DNA from 2 places in the Rhizobium sp. BK512 genome. Region 1 is predicted to be linked to the other one. Evidence: predicted binding sites of a transcription regulator. Region 1 holds the regulator's gene; the other holds the start of a gene.
The links. Region 1 encodes PhoB, which activates phosphate uptake and scavenging genes when phosphate is short. Its sites were predicted from a motif close to TGTCATNNANCTGTCAT; they were not measured.
Positions count from the first base shown of each region.

Region 2: a site for PhoB is predicted at 2,744-2,760, ahead of FHX06_RS23865 (alkaline phosphatase). Genes of this name have one in related genera too.

Region 1 covers NZ_JACIAS010000004.1:493,399-500,658, forward strand. The annotation lists gene pstC (phosphate ABC transporter permease subunit PstC) at 1-74, shown strand, start outside; gene pstA (phosphate ABC transporter permease PstA) at 71-1,393, shown strand; gene pstB (phosphate ABC transporter ATP-binding protein PstB) at 1,408-2,223, shown strand; gene phoU (phosphate signaling complex protein PhoU) at 2,268-2,981, shown strand; gene phoB (phosphate regulon transcriptional regulator PhoB) at 3,111-3,794, shown strand; gene FHX06_RS17625 (pyrroline-5-carboxylate reductase) at 3,928-4,716, opposite strand; gene FHX06_RS17630 (GcrA family cell cycle regulator) at 5,017-5,547, opposite strand; gene FHX06_RS17635 (aspartate aminotransferase family protein) at 5,973-7,172, shown strand; gene argF (ornithine carbamoyltransferase) at 7,218-7,260, shown strand, end outside.
Region 2 covers NZ_JACIAS010000007.1:94,728-101,987, reverse strand. The annotation lists gene FHX06_RS23875 (ABC transporter ATP-binding protein) at 1-371, opposite strand, end outside; gene FHX06_RS23870 (hypothetical protein) at 378-842, opposite strand; gene FHX06_RS23865 (alkaline phosphatase) at 937-2,685, opposite strand; gene FHX06_RS23860 (hypothetical protein) at 2,802-2,984, shown strand; gene FHX06_RS23855 (aspartate-semialdehyde dehydrogenase) at 3,097-4,131, shown strand; gene FHX06_RS23850 (lytic transglycosylase domain-containing protein) at 4,301-5,122, shown strand; gene FHX06_RS23845 (GGDEF domain-containing protein) at 5,175-6,794, opposite strand; gene FHX06_RS23840 (carbonic anhydrase) at 6,886-7,260, opposite strand, start outside.

The DNA.
Region 1 (7,260 bases):
TGTTCTGCATCACGCTTTGCCTCAACATTTACGCGCTCTACATCGTGCGCAAATATCGGGAGCAGTACGAATGACGAATATTGTTTCCCCCGTCGCCGGCGTCACCGTTTCCAAGGCGCCCGCGCGTCGCGATATCGGCATCAAGCGCCGCTATGCCGCCGAGCGCCGGTTCCAGGCCTATGGCATCGCAGCCATAGCGTTCGGCCTCATCTTCCTCTTCATCCTGCTCTGGACGGTCATCAGCAACGGCTATACGGCCTTCCAGCAGACGTCGATCACGCTGCCGATCGAGTTCGCCGAGAAGACGCTCGACCCGGACAACAAGCGTGCAACCGACCCCTCGGTGCTAGTCGCTGCCAACTATCCGGTTCTGCTGCGCGACGCGATCGTCAAGCAGCTCGGCATCAATGCATCGAGCCGTCCTGACGTGCGCGACGCATCCGCCATGCTGTCCAAGGGCGCGCCGATCCAGCTGCGTGACATGGTCGTTGCCGACCCGTCGATCATCGGCAAGACCGTCAATGTCACGGTGCTTGCAGATGCCAATATCGACAGCGCTAACAAAGGCCAGATCAATCTTTCGGTTGATGAGAAGAACCGCAAGGTCAACGACAAGCAGGTTGCCTGGATGAACGAGCTGAAGGCGAGCGGTGCTCTCCACAAGACGTTCAACACCGGCCTCTTCGTCAACGGCAATTCCAGCCGTCCGGAAGCCGCAGGTCTCGGCGTCGCCCTGATCGGCTCGCTCTACCTGATGCTCATCGTGCTTGCCCTTTCGCTGCCGATCGGCGTCGCAGCCTCGATCTACCTCGAGGAATTCGCGCCGAAGAACAAGCTGACGGATCTGATCGAGGTCAACATCAACAACCTCGCCGCCGTTCCGTCGATCGTCTACGGTCTGCTCGGCCTGTCGGTCTTCATCAACTTCGCCGGCCTGCCGCGTTCGGCATCGCTCGTCGGCGGCCTGGTGCTGACCCTGATGACGCTTCCGACGATCATCATCGCGACGCGTGCGGCACTGCGCGCCGTACCGCCGTCGATCCGCTCGGCAGCCCTCGGCCTCGGCGCCTCGAAGATGCAGATGGTGTTCCACCATGTGCTGCCGCTTGCAATGCCCGGCATCCTGACCGGCACGATCATCGGTCTTGCCCACGCACTCGGCGAAACTGCGCCGCTGCTCCTGATCGGCATGGTCGCCTTCGTCGCCCAGGCGCCGGCCACTCCGCTCGATCCCTCCACGGCACTTCCGGTTCAGGTCTACATGTGGGCCAACGAAGCGGAGCGCGCATTCGTGGAAAGAACCTCGGGTGCCATCATCGTCCTGCTCCTGTTCCTGATCGTCATGAACATCGGAGCTATCCTCTTGCGTCGTCGCTTTGAGCGCCGCTGGTAAACGGAGTAGAGATCATGAACATGTTGACGGAAGCCGCAGTCGAGAAGGCGCTGGACCAGAAAATGAGCAACGTCCCGTATAAGATGATCGGTCAGGATGTCTCCGTTTATTACGGCGAGAAGCGTGCGCTTTTCGATGTCAATCTGAACATCCGCGAAAACACCGTGACCGCGCTGATCGGCCCTTCGGGCTGCGGCAAGTCTACCTTCCTGCGTTCGCTGAACCGCATGAACGACACGATCGACGGCTGCCGCGTGACCGGCAAGATCACGCTCGACACCGATGATATCTACGATCCCGATATCGACGTCGTGGAACTCCGCGCCCGCGTCGGCATGGTATTCCAGAAGCCGAACCCGTTCCCGAAGACGATCTATGAAAACGTCTCCTACGGCCCGCGCATTCACGGTCTGGCAAAGTCCAAGGCCGATCTCGACCAGATCGTCGAGACCAGCCTGCAGCGCGCCGGCCTCTGGAACGAGGTCAAGGACCGCGTGCATGAATCCGGCACCGGCCTTTCCGGTGGTCAGCAGCAGCGTCTGTGCATCGCACGCGCCGTTGCGGTCAGCCCGGAAGTCATCCTGATGGACGAACCCTGCTCGGCGCTCGACCCGATCGCGACTGCAAAGGTCGAAGAGCTGATCCACGAGCTGCGTGAAAACTACACGATCGTCATTGTGACGCATTCCATGCAGCAGGCCGCGCGCGTATCACAGCGTACGGCCATGTTCCACCTCGGCAACCTGGTCGAGGAAAACGATACTGACAAGATGTTCACCAATCCGGACGATCCGCGCACCCAGGACTATATCATGGGCCGGTTTGGCTGATTTTGGCAATGTGAAGCCTTCCCGATTTTCGAGGACAAAGCCCCATGGCATCGACACATATTTTTTCCGCCTATGACGACGATCTGAAGTTCCTGTCCCGGCGCATTTCCGAGATGGGTGGTCTTGCCGAACAGATGGGCGCCGACGCAGTTCGCGCGCTGGTCAACGGTGACACCGCACTCGCTCAGAAGGTCATTTCCGACGACGTGATCCTCGATCACGCTGAACGCGAGATCAACGACAAGGCGATCGTCACGATCGCCCGTCGCCAGCCGATGGCCTCCGACCTTCGCGAGATCATGGGTTCGATCCGCATCGCCGCCGACCTCGAGCGCGTCGGCGATCTCGGCAAGAACACGGCAAAGCGCGTCATAGCGGTGCAGAGCACCGGCGTTCCGCGCAAGCTCGCCCGCGGTCTCGAGCATCTCTCCGAACTGGCGCTGGTCCAGCTCAAGGAAGTGCTCGACGTCTACACCAATCGCTCGGCCGACAAGGCCAAGTCCATCCGCGAGCGCGACGACGAGATCGACGCGATGTACACCTCGCTGTTCCGCGAACTCCTCACCTACATGATGGAAGATCCGCGCAACATCACGAGCTGCACGCATCTTCTCTTCTGCGCCAAGAACATCGAGCGCATCGGCGACCACGCGACCAACATCGCCGAGACGATCTACTACATGGCAACCGGCGCCCAGCCGGAAGGCGAGCGTCCGAAGGACGACAGCTCCAATACCGTTGGTGCGGTCACGGAGTAATCCGGACCTGCCGATTGCGTGCGCGCCCCGTCGGGGGCGCGCAGGGTCGCAGCCAATTCCGAGTTCTTGCATGGTCCCTTGCTTAAATCACCCCCGGTTTAAGGATCATGCATTAGGAGACTGACACGCATGATCCCAAGAGTTGCAGTTGTTGAAGATGAAGAGGCGCTGAGCGTGCTTCTCCGCTACAACCTTGAAGCCGAAGGTTTCGAGGTGGATACGATCCTTCGTGGCGACGAAGCCGAAATCCGGCTTCAGGAGCGCACGCCGGACCTGCTCATCCTTGACTGGATGCTGCCGGGCGTTTCCGGCATCGAGCTCTGCCGCCGGCTGCGCATGCGGCCGGAAACCGAGCGCCTGCCGATCATCATGCTGACGGCGCGCGGCGAAGAGAGCGAGCGCGTTCGCGGTCTTTCGACCGGCGCGGACGACTATGTCGTCAAGCCCTTCTCGACGCCGGAACTCGTCGCCCGCGTCAAGGCGATGCTCCGACGCGCCCGTCCCGAGGTGCTCTCCACCGTTCTGAAATGTGGTGATATCGAGCTCGATCGCGAAACGCACCGCGTCCATCGCAAGAGCCGCGAAGTCCGCCTCGGCCCGACCGAATTCCGCCTGCTGGAATTCCTGATGTCCTCGCCGGGCCGCGTCTTCTCCCGCTCGCAGCTTCTCGACGGCGTCTGGGGCCATGATATCTACGTGGACGAGCGCACCGTCGACGTCCATGTCGGCCGCCTGCGCAAGGCGCTGAATTTCTCCAACATGCAGGATGTCATCCGCACCGTGCGCGGCGCGGGATATTCCATGGAAGCTTAAGCTTAATCCGAGTGATCGGAGGTCCAGACGGGTCGCTCGCTTGCCGGGCGGCCCGTTTGTCTATCTGGCGCCCCTAGCTCCTTACGAAAGCCGACACCAGGCGCCGAAAGCGAACCTCGAAAGGATCTGCTTTTTACAGACGGATGCGCACAAGAATTCGATCAAGAGCCTTTTGCAGAGCCGCAGTGCCGCCAAACGCACGAAAGTCTTCGAGCACCTGTTCGTTCAATCCGCCCTTGGTCGAATGCTCGCCGATGAGTTCATCGAAACTCGCGACAGGTTTTGAACGGGCAGCATGGGCGAGGCCGGAAAACAATTGACGGAGGTAGGCGTCGCCAGCCGTTCCCGAGAGCCCCTTGCTCTGCAGCCAGGTCGACGTCGCGTCCAGGATGCCGAAATAGCTGGCCATCAGGCAGCTCGCCACCGCGAGAAGTTCGAACTCCTGCTTGTCTTCAACCTGGATCGCCGTTCCGAGCGCCGAAAAGAGTGTGTGGGAGACCTCGTCGGGCGGGTAGATCGCAGTCGCCCCCTGGAGATCTGCGACGAACGGAAGTGGAATTGCCAGGCTCAGGCGAACCGGCCGATCGATCCACGCCAGCAGTTGATCCATTGGCGTGGCCGCGACAAAGCTGATGACATGGTGGCCCGGCCGAAATCGGAGCGAGCGGATGACCTCCTCGGCAATTTGCGGCCTCACTGCCAAAAATACGAGATCGGAGCGGTCGAGAACATCCTGGTTGCCCAGAGCGATAGACACATTCCCGTTTGCCGCCGCGAGGCGGGAGGCGACGCCTGCGTTGCGAGGTGACAGCGCGATGGGTGTGTCGCGAAACGCCGTCTTGCCCAATCCGGTGACGACAGCCTCGGTAATCGTGCCCGCCCCGACGAACCCCATTGTCATCCGCTTTGGATCGATCTCCATTGGCACCCCCCAAGCGACTATTTGCGCCGTGCTACTCCACCAGAATACCGCATCTGTATCAGAAAATCGCGCTACAGCGCCATGACCACCGGTCCATGCCAGCCTTGGGGCTGAAACGCATCGATGGTCTTGGCCACATAAGCTCGCATTGTCAGGCAGGGTGGATGCCGGCAGAGATCGGCCTTCCGCAGATCGCGGTCAGGAGCCGTTTTCCGGCGTTCCTGTGCCGGCTAAAAAATCACCCCTCCGCGCCAGGCGAGGAGGGGTGATGATACATTGCGTCTGTTGCAAGATCGCTGCTCAGGCGACCCGGACAGCCTTACGGCGTTCGCTCACCGGCTGATAGGCGAGACGCTGGTGGTAGTTGCAATAGGGCGATGAATCCGGGGAGTCGCAGCCGCAGAAGTAGAAATCGTCCTTCAGCGGATCGCCGACCGGCCACTTGCAGGTGCGCTCCGTCAGTTCCGTCAGGCCGAGGCGACGTGAAATAGGCACGACCACGTTTTTGGCCGGCACGTATTCCATTTCCTCGACCGTTTCGATCTCGATCTCTTCCTTCAGCATCGTTGCGCCCTGCTGGCGCGTCACGGTGCGGGTGGCGATGCGAGATGCATAGTTCGGGGCGCGGGGAGCAGAGGTGTTGCGCTTGGGCGCACGCGCCGTGGTTGCGGTTCCGCCGGCCTTGGCGCGACCGGGAAGACTGAGCCGGTGAACCTTGCCGATAACAGCGTTTCTACTTACTCCGCCAAGTTGCGCAGCGATCTGGCTGGCACTTAGTCCCTCCGACCAAAGCTTCTTGAGCTTTTCGACACGCTCGTCTGTCCAGTTCATGCCCTGTCTCCACCTTTCGCGTTGGTGATGGCAGAATCCCTCACCGTTGCCTCGGAAGCCTCCGAAGCAAGAAACGCCTGATCAATTTTGGTGACTAGTTCCGCCGCATGCAGTCTAGTAATTGAACTTTAACCTAGTGTGAGCCTGACTCTGTGACAAGAGTCGCAGGAATCCGATGAATCCGAATTCGTAGTTTTCCCCAACTTGCTTCCCGAGAGAGTCATTTCTGCAACATTAGCTGTTGATAGACCTGTAATGCGGATTGCAGGCTTGACGCATGCGCTAAATCCTCAGTTTTGTTGACATTGCAGTGCGAAAAGTAAATAGTGCTTCAGGCCGCCGAAAGGCGGCATTTTTAATTTTTCGGACCGGGTTTTCTTAGCCGGAGTCCGTTGCCTCAGAGCCTGATTGAAGGAGATCGCGCCATGGCTGAAGCCTCGCCGCTTTATGATACCTATTCTCGTGCCCCGCTGCGGTTCGAGCGAGGTGAAGGCGTCTGGCTGATCACCGAAACCGGCGAGCGATATCTGGATTTTGGCGCGGGCGTTGCCGTTACCTCCGTCGGACACGGCAATCCGCATGTCGTGGCCGCTCTCAAGGATCAGGCTGACAAGGTCTGGCACCTCTCCAACGTCTATGAGATCCCCGGCCAGGAGAAGCTTGCCAACCGCCTGACCGAGGCCACCTTCGCCGACAAGGTGTTCTTCACCAATTCCGGCGCCGAGGCGCTCGAATGCGCCATCAAGACAGCGCGCCGCTACCAGTTCTCCAAGGGTCATCCCGAGCGTTTCCATATCATCACCTTCGAAGGCGCCTTCCACGGCCGCACGCTGGCGACGATCGCTGCCGGCGGCCAGGAAAAATATCTCGAAGGTTTCGGCCCCAAGACCCCCGGTTTCGACCAGGTTCCTTTCGGCGATGTCGAGGCGGTACGCGCGGCGATTACCGACAAGACGGCCGGCATCCTCATCGAACCCGTGCAGGGTGAGGGTGGCGTGCGCCCGGTGACACCTGAATTCATGAAGGCGCTCCGCCAGCTCTGCGATGAGCATGGCCTGCTCCTCATTCTCGATGAAGTTCAGACCGGCGTCGGCCGCACCGGCAAGCTCTTCGCCCATGAATGGTCGGGTGTCACGCCCGATATCATGGCTGTTGCGAAGGGCATCGGCGGCGGCTTCCCGCTCGGCGCCTGCCTCGCGACCGCAGAAGCAGCCTCCGGCATGAAGGCCGGCACGCATGGTTCCACCTATGGCGGCAATCCGCTGGCCATGGCCGTCGGCAACGCGGTCCTCGATGTCATCCTGGCCGAGGGCTTCCTGCAGCACGTGCGGGATGTGACCCTCGTCTTCCGTCAGGGCCTTGCCTCGCTCAAGGATCGCTATCCCGATGTGATCGAAGATATCAGGGGCGAAGGTCTACTGCTCGGCGTCAAGGCTGCCATCCCCTCGGCAGAACTGCTGAAGGAAATTCGCGCAGCACACCTTCTGGCGATCCCGGCGGGCGACAATGTCATCCGCCTGCTGCCGCCGCTGGTCGTAACCGCCGAGGAGGCGCGCGAGGGGCTTTCCCGTCTCGAACGCGCTGCCGAAAGCATCCGTGCCGCCAAGGTCAAGAAGACCGCTTGATAGGACATTGCCCCGCCCGCTGGCGGGCGTAGCAGGTAACGAACAATGGCTTCCCCCAAACACTTTCTCGATCTCTCCGCAGTCACCG
Region 2 (7,260 bases), on a different contig from region 1:
TCGTGGGCGCGCTCGATTATCGTCGACGTCGCGGCACGCGCGAGACGCGCAGGCAACAGCACGTTTTCGACAGCGGACAGGCCGGGGAAAAGGTGAAACTCCTGCATGACCAACCCGATATTGGCGGCCCGAAAGCGGTCACGGCGACTTTCGGAGAGCGCGGCAATATTCTCACCGTTCCAGCGGACACGGCCCTCGCAAACCCGCTCCAGTCCGGTGACGATATTGACGAAGGTACTTTTGCCGGATCCCGAGGCGCCGGTAACCACGACACGGCTGCCCGCGTCGATCGACAGATGATCGACGGCGAGCGCAGGTGCCGAAAGGCCAGGAAACGTCATGGCCAGTTGTTCGATTTCAAGAGCTAGCATCGATGCTCAGACGCTGGAATATTCGGCCTGGCGGATACGCAGCAGGCTTACAAAGCCGGTTTCCGGGTCCTTCCACGACCCGAACTCGAGCGTGCCACGCACTTCGATAGTCTGGCTCGGCTGTACGAAGGTCTGCTTCTCGCCGAGATAAACGACGACGATATTGTCCGGCCAGTCTGCGTCGGAAGAGCAGAAGGGGCAGAGTGACATCGGTATCTCCGTAAGTACGAAGAATTGCGCCTCAGCCTTTAACGGCGGCGCCATGAAGCCCTTGATACTGATTTCCTTGCCAGCAAGGCGCTTTACCTTGTCGGAAAATTCGAGACCAAGCACACCAAATTTTCCGTAGAGTTCATCGAAGCTGATCGAGGAATCATCGGCAATCACAGGCCGGGCGACAGCGAAGGGAACCGCAGCCATGACGCCCATGAGGCGACGGCGGCTGAGATTCAGCAAAGCGAGCCTTTCCATAGCGGTCTCCAAAAACGGATACCCGGCCGCATAGCGACCGGGATGAGGATCGATGAAAAGTCCCAGACCGGCAAGCGGCCTGGGACACAGGTGCTTAGTTCGTCTGCTTGGCGCCGAGCGCGAAAGCGTCGGCGAGAACGCGGTAGACGTCGCTCTGTTCCATATAGCCTTTGAAGCCCTCCGATCCGGGGCCGGTCGACTGCAGGACAACGTCATCGACGGTATGCGCGCCGGTGGCCGCACTCTTCGGCAGGTTACCCGGAACGAAGACGGCGCCAGGAACATCCTTGTAGACTTCGTTGGCGACGTAGTCCTTCTTCTCGTTCTGGATGGCCGGAGTGTATGGATTATCCAGCTTCGGGCGGAAAGTTTCGTAGTGGTCAGGATAATTACTGACGAACAGGGCGAGACGTTTGGAGACGTCAACGCTGTCGGGATAGCCGTCATTATTGGCATCGACATAGTTGGTGAAGCTGCGGCCAGCGACCTTCTCTCGCATCTCCGTACCTTCAATCGTATCGTCGATCGTGCCGACGATCGTGATGCCGTGCGTATGGTCACCGGTGACGACGATCAGCGTGTCGGGATTGCTGGCGGCGAATTCCTTCGCCAGACCGACGGCCTTGTCAAATTCGATCGTATCGATGGCAGCGCGCTCGCCATCGAGAGGATGTGACATCTTGTCGATGTTGGCAGCTTCGACCATCAGGAAGAAACCTTCGGGATTCTTCGAGAGCTTGTCGAGCGCGACCTTGGTCATTTCAACAAGGCCGGGCTGGGCCGGGAATTTGCCGACAGTGCCCTTCTTCAGGAATTCGCGGTCGAGCGTCGTATCCATGTTGCCAGTGTGGAACAGGCCGAGGATCTTGCCTTCGTTAGTGCTGGCAGCGGCGGCGAGTTCCGTCTTGTCGATCGCGAGCTTATAGCCGGCGTCCTGGAACATCTTGACATAGTCCTTGTCGTCCTTGCGCTTCGAGCCGGCAGTCGCCTGCGGCAGGAAGTAGGCCGAGCCGCCACCGAGGATGACATCCGGCTTCACGTCGAACAGCATGCCGGTGATTTCGGCTTTGTCATCACGACGACGGGTATGGGAGACGACGGCAGCGGGCGTCGCGTCCTGAAGTTCGGAGGTCGTAACGACGCCGATCGACTTCGAAGTCTGGCGACGCAGGGCTTCGCCAAAAGTTTCGACGCGCGGGTCGTCCAGCGTGTCGAGTGTCCTGTCGGCATAGACGCCGAGCGAGTTGATGGCGCCCTTATGGCCGGTCATGTAGGCCGACATCGTATTGGCGCTGTCGGTGGTAACCGAATCGGTGGCGGACGTGCCGATAAAGGCCATATGATCGAGATCGTCGATGTTCAGGCGGCCGTTCGCCTTGCCTTCGGTCATGCCCTTGGACATGATACGGGCTGCGGTGCGGTGAGCGACGGAAAGACCATCACCGAGGAAGAAAATGATATTCTTGGCTTTCGGCTGTGCGGAAGTGCCGAAAACTTCCCAGGTCACGGCCTTCTTTTCGTCGCCGGCGGCGACTTCAACTTTGTAGGTGCCCGGAGCGGCAATCTTCAGGCCGCGCAGCAGGAGAGCGGAACCGAGAGCCTTGTCTTCCTTGCCCTTTTCCAGCTCGACGAACTGTGCCTCGCCCCCGAGGACAGTCTTGTAGTCCTGGCCATTGACCGTGATCTTCACGTCTTCCGGCTTGACCTGCTTGGAAAGCTCGACCTTGAAGTCGAAAGGCGAACCGGCGAGAATCGTAGCACGATCAAGCGGATAGATCGAGGCTGCTTGAGCAGCACCGGCCAGAATCGTGGTGGCCGCAAAAGCGGCGAGAAGCATACGCATGGAAAAACCCCCGTTTTTCGTTGCAGTCATCACAACGGGTCGGGGATACCCCTCGGCAATGACAGAGGGATGACAAAACGCCGCAGCATGGCAACCCCCTCTCCTCCGCTCGCCACATACGCAAAAACCTTGACTCCTGTGGAAAACGTTTTATGAGCAACGACGGAAAAGGAATATCCATGGTTCGCCACGAGCATGCCATCGCTGAGCGCAACAACCTGGCAGGAAGTGCCGGGCTGGATTTTGCCGTTCCGGTTTCTTCCAAAACCAAGGCCAAAACGACGACGAAAACCGTCTGACGTCTCTGGCCTGCCGCTCTCTCCCCGGCCCGGCCGGGGACAGGAAGTCGCGATGATGTCGCGCTTCCCCCCTCACCGGACAAGAGGAGAGAAGAGAAAGAGAGCTTGAGAAATGGGTTTCAAAGTTGCAGTTGCCGGAGCCACCGGAAATGTCGGGCGGGAAATGCTCAACATTCTCTCCGAGCGCGGTTTCCCAGCCGATGAAGTCGTAGCACTCGCCTCCTCCCGCTCCCAGGGCCTCGAGGTTTCCTATGGCGACCGGACGCTGAAGGTCTCCAATCTGGAGAATTACGATTTCTCTGACACCGATATCTGCCTGATGTCGGCCGGCGGCGAGGTTTCCAAGCGCGTCTCCCCGAAGATCGGCCAGCAGGGCTGCGTCGTCATCGACAATTCCTCGGCCTGGCGCTACGACGCCGACGTGCCGCTGATCGTTCCGGAAGTAAATCCGGACGCGATCTCGCTCTTCACGAAGCGCAACATCATTGCCAATCCGAACTGCTCGACTGCCCAGCTCGTCGTCGCGCTGAAGCCGCTGCATGACTTCGCCAAGATCAAGCGTGTCGTCGTCTCGACCTATCAGTCGGTCTCCGGCGCCGGCAAGGAGGGCATGGACGAGCTCTTCAACCAGACGCGTGCCGTCTTCGTTGCCGATCCGATCGAGAACAAGAAGTTCACCAAGCGCATAGCCTTCAACGTCATTCCGCACATCGACGTCTTCATGGAAGACGGCTACACGAAGGAAGAATGGAAGGTTCTTGCTGAAACGAAGAAGATGCTCGATCCGAAGATCAAGGTGACCTGCACTGCGGTACGCGTTCCCGTCTTCATCGGTCATTCGGAATCGGTCAACATCGAATTCGAAAACGAGATCACCGCAGATCAGGCCCGCGATATCCTGCGCGAAGCGCCGGGCTGCCTCGTCATCGACAAGCATGAGGACGGCGGCTACATCACGCCGTATGAATCTGCCGGCGAGGACGCGACCTACATCTCGCGCATCCGCGAAGATGCGACCGTCGAGAACGGTCTCAACCTGTGGGTCGTCTCCGACAACCTGCGCAAGGGTGCGGCTCTCAACGCCATCCAGATTGCCGAACTGCTCATCAATCGTGGCCTCGTCAAGCCGCGCAAGCAGGCAGCCTGATACCATTTGTAAACCATAATATGCTAAAGCCCTGCTCGACGAGCGGGGCTTTTTCGGGCAAATACCGCCGTATAAGCGTTCGCTAAAGGGCGACCGTGACAAAATCGCCGGTGACTGGCATTCTCTTGCCTGGCCTGAAAGCTATGCAGATCGAGAGCGGGGTTTCTCAATGCGCATGACAAAATTGATTCTGGCGGCCGCCGCGGCAATGGGCGTCCTCCATGCGGTACCGGCGTTCGCGCAGGGTGCCCAGTGCGGTAACACCAGTGCCGGTTTCGAGGCCTGGGTCGCCGATTTCAAACAGACGGCGGCAGCCAATGGTGTGAGCCAGTCCGTCTTGAGCCGCGCCTTCGCCAATGTCAGCTACAACAAGCCGACGATTTCGGCCGACCGCGGCCAGAAGAGCTTCAAGCTCTCCTTCGATGCTTTCATGAAGAAGCGCGGCGGTGCCGCCGTTATCTCTCGCGGACGGTCGATGAAGGCCGCCAACCAGGCTCTCTTCGCTTCGATCGAGCGCCGTTTCGGCGTTCCGGCCGGCCCATTGATTGCCATCTGGGGCATGGAAACCGGCTTCGGCAGCTATATGGGCAACCAGCATACCATGTCCGCAGTCTCGACCCTCGCCTATGACTGCCGCCGTTCGGAATATTTCACCGACCAGCTTTATGCAGCCCTACAGCTCGTTTCGGAGGGTTATCTGAGCCCGCAAGCCCGAGGCGCTGCCCATGGCGAAATCGGCCAGACGCAATTCCTGCCGCGCAACGTGGTGCGTTACGGCGCTGATGGCGACGGCGACGGCCGCGTCGACATGGTCGGCTCTCGCGCTGATGCACTGGCTTCGACTGCCAATTTCCTCAAGGGTCACGGCTGGCGCGCCGGCGCAGGCTACCAGCCGGGCGAACCGAACTTCGTCGCCATCGAGGGATGGAATGCCGCAACGGTCTATCAGCAGGCAATCGCCTATATCGGCCAGCAGATCGACGGCAACTGAAGAGACGTTCGATAGGAAATGTCAGGAACGCCGCATGCGAATACGGCGTTTTTCATATGCGGATATCGTGGCTCCCGCCGGCAGCCTTGCGCCGCTCTTCCTGCGGTGCCGTGGAAGGAACAATCGGCCCGGCAACAACGCAATTGCGTCCCGAGGCCTTGGCCGCATAGAGCGCCAGGTCGGCGCGCTTTACCAGATCATCGAAATTGCGATTGCTTACGGCATTTGTGCGCCCCGCGCAGCCGAAGCTTGCCGTAACCCGCAGGCGCTCGCCGCCGGGCAGTTCGATGTCGGCAGCTTCGATCGCCAACCGGACACGTTCCGCGACGATGGCCGCATCCTCGGGTGTCGAGTCCGGGAGCAGCGCCATGAACTCTTCGCCGCCATGGCGCACCAATAGATCGAAGGAGCGGAAGCTCTCCCTTGCGACGCCGGCCACATGCTTCAGCACGACATCACCCGCGTCATGGCCATGCACGTCGTTGATTTTCTTGAAGTGATCGAGGTCGAACAGCACGACGGAAATCCAGCGTGAACCAGCCTGCATCAGAAGCGCTAAAGCAGCAGCCTCGAAACCGCGCCGGTTATAAAGGCCTGTCAGAAGATCGGTCTGGGCGGCATTGCGCAGTTCGTTGACGAGCAGTTCACGTTCTTCGGTAACGCGGGCGACGAGACGGATACCGCGAACCGCAAGCGCTGCAATAAGGGCGACGAGCAGCACCAGCCCGGCTGACAGAGCAAGCACGATCGTCATGTGGATATGAGAGCGCATCGACAGCCTCTGCCCAGTCACGTGAATGTCATCGGTGACGGACGCGATCTTCTGCCGCAGATAATCCAGCCGTTCGTTCTGGATGCCGATCCATTTGTCCCGGATCGCCTTGTCCGGCCGCAGCACCCCGGAAACCATTGCCTGGGTGAAAGTATCGGCCCAGACTTCATCGGGCTGCGCCCTATAGTCGAGAATCTCCTGGATGACAGGCGAAGAAGAATGAAAGCGCAGGCGATCCATACCGTTGCCGAGCATCATTTCGCCTTGAACGAGCTGCTCGTGCGACATGGCAGAAAAATCGGTCCGGTCGAGATAACGCTGGCCAAGACTGCCGATCAGCCGCTCGCCGTAATAGGTGAGAAGGATGCTCATCAGCTCGCTGGATTTGCGCATCAACACGGGATCATGGATCCTCGACGAAAGCGACTCGACAAGTCCAAGCTGCTTTAATCCAGCCTGCCCATAGATATGAACGGGGTTGCCGCCTTTGCCGTAATAGCCGCGATCGACTGCCGATCGTGCCGCAACGATACGACTATAAGCGAGACGGAGATTGGAAAGCTGCGACTGCAGACCGACATCCATTGCTCCAGCGGCTGGAAGACTTGCGTTGAAACGCGCGAGTTCGCTATCGAGTGAGTTTCGCCTTTCGATCATCGACGCCCTGGTGATCTCATCGCGATCGTTGATATAGGCTCGCGTTGCGACGAGTTCCGCTAGGATCTCATTGGCCGCAATCGATCCTCCGCGAGCAAGAACATCGGCAAAGAGATGGTCATTTTCGAGCGCGTGGTATTGCATGAGCGAGGAGCGGATCAACACGACGCCTTCGACAATCATGAAGACGAAGGGCAGCAGAATGGCGGCGAGCACGGCCCTTCTGATATTCTTGAATTTCACCGCTTCGAAATTCATGTTTAATCCACGTCCAGCTGCTCCTCGTAGGCGAGCTTAGTGGAATATCTTAAAAAACCGATAAAGCGGTCTATCCCTAGATTTCGGGACGGACGAAATCGAGTGTCTCAGAATCCATCACCCAGAGTTCGCCGGTCGAAATGTCGAACCAGGCACCATGAAGCTCCAGCTTGCCCTCTTCCTCGAGCGTCTTGATTTCAGGGAAAGATCTGAGATTGTTGATTGAATTGCGAATGGACACCCGCTCCAGCGCAGTCTGTCGTTCGCCTGGCGTCATGATGTCGTTGCTGCCGATCTGCTCGGCGGCAGGGCGCACGAGCGACATCCAGCGGCCGATGAAATCGCCGGGCGACAATGGCTCTGCATCGGGGTCGAGTGCCGCGCGGATACCGCCGCAGCGGCCGTGGCCCATGACGACGATATTCTTGACCTTCAACGCCTGCACGGCAAA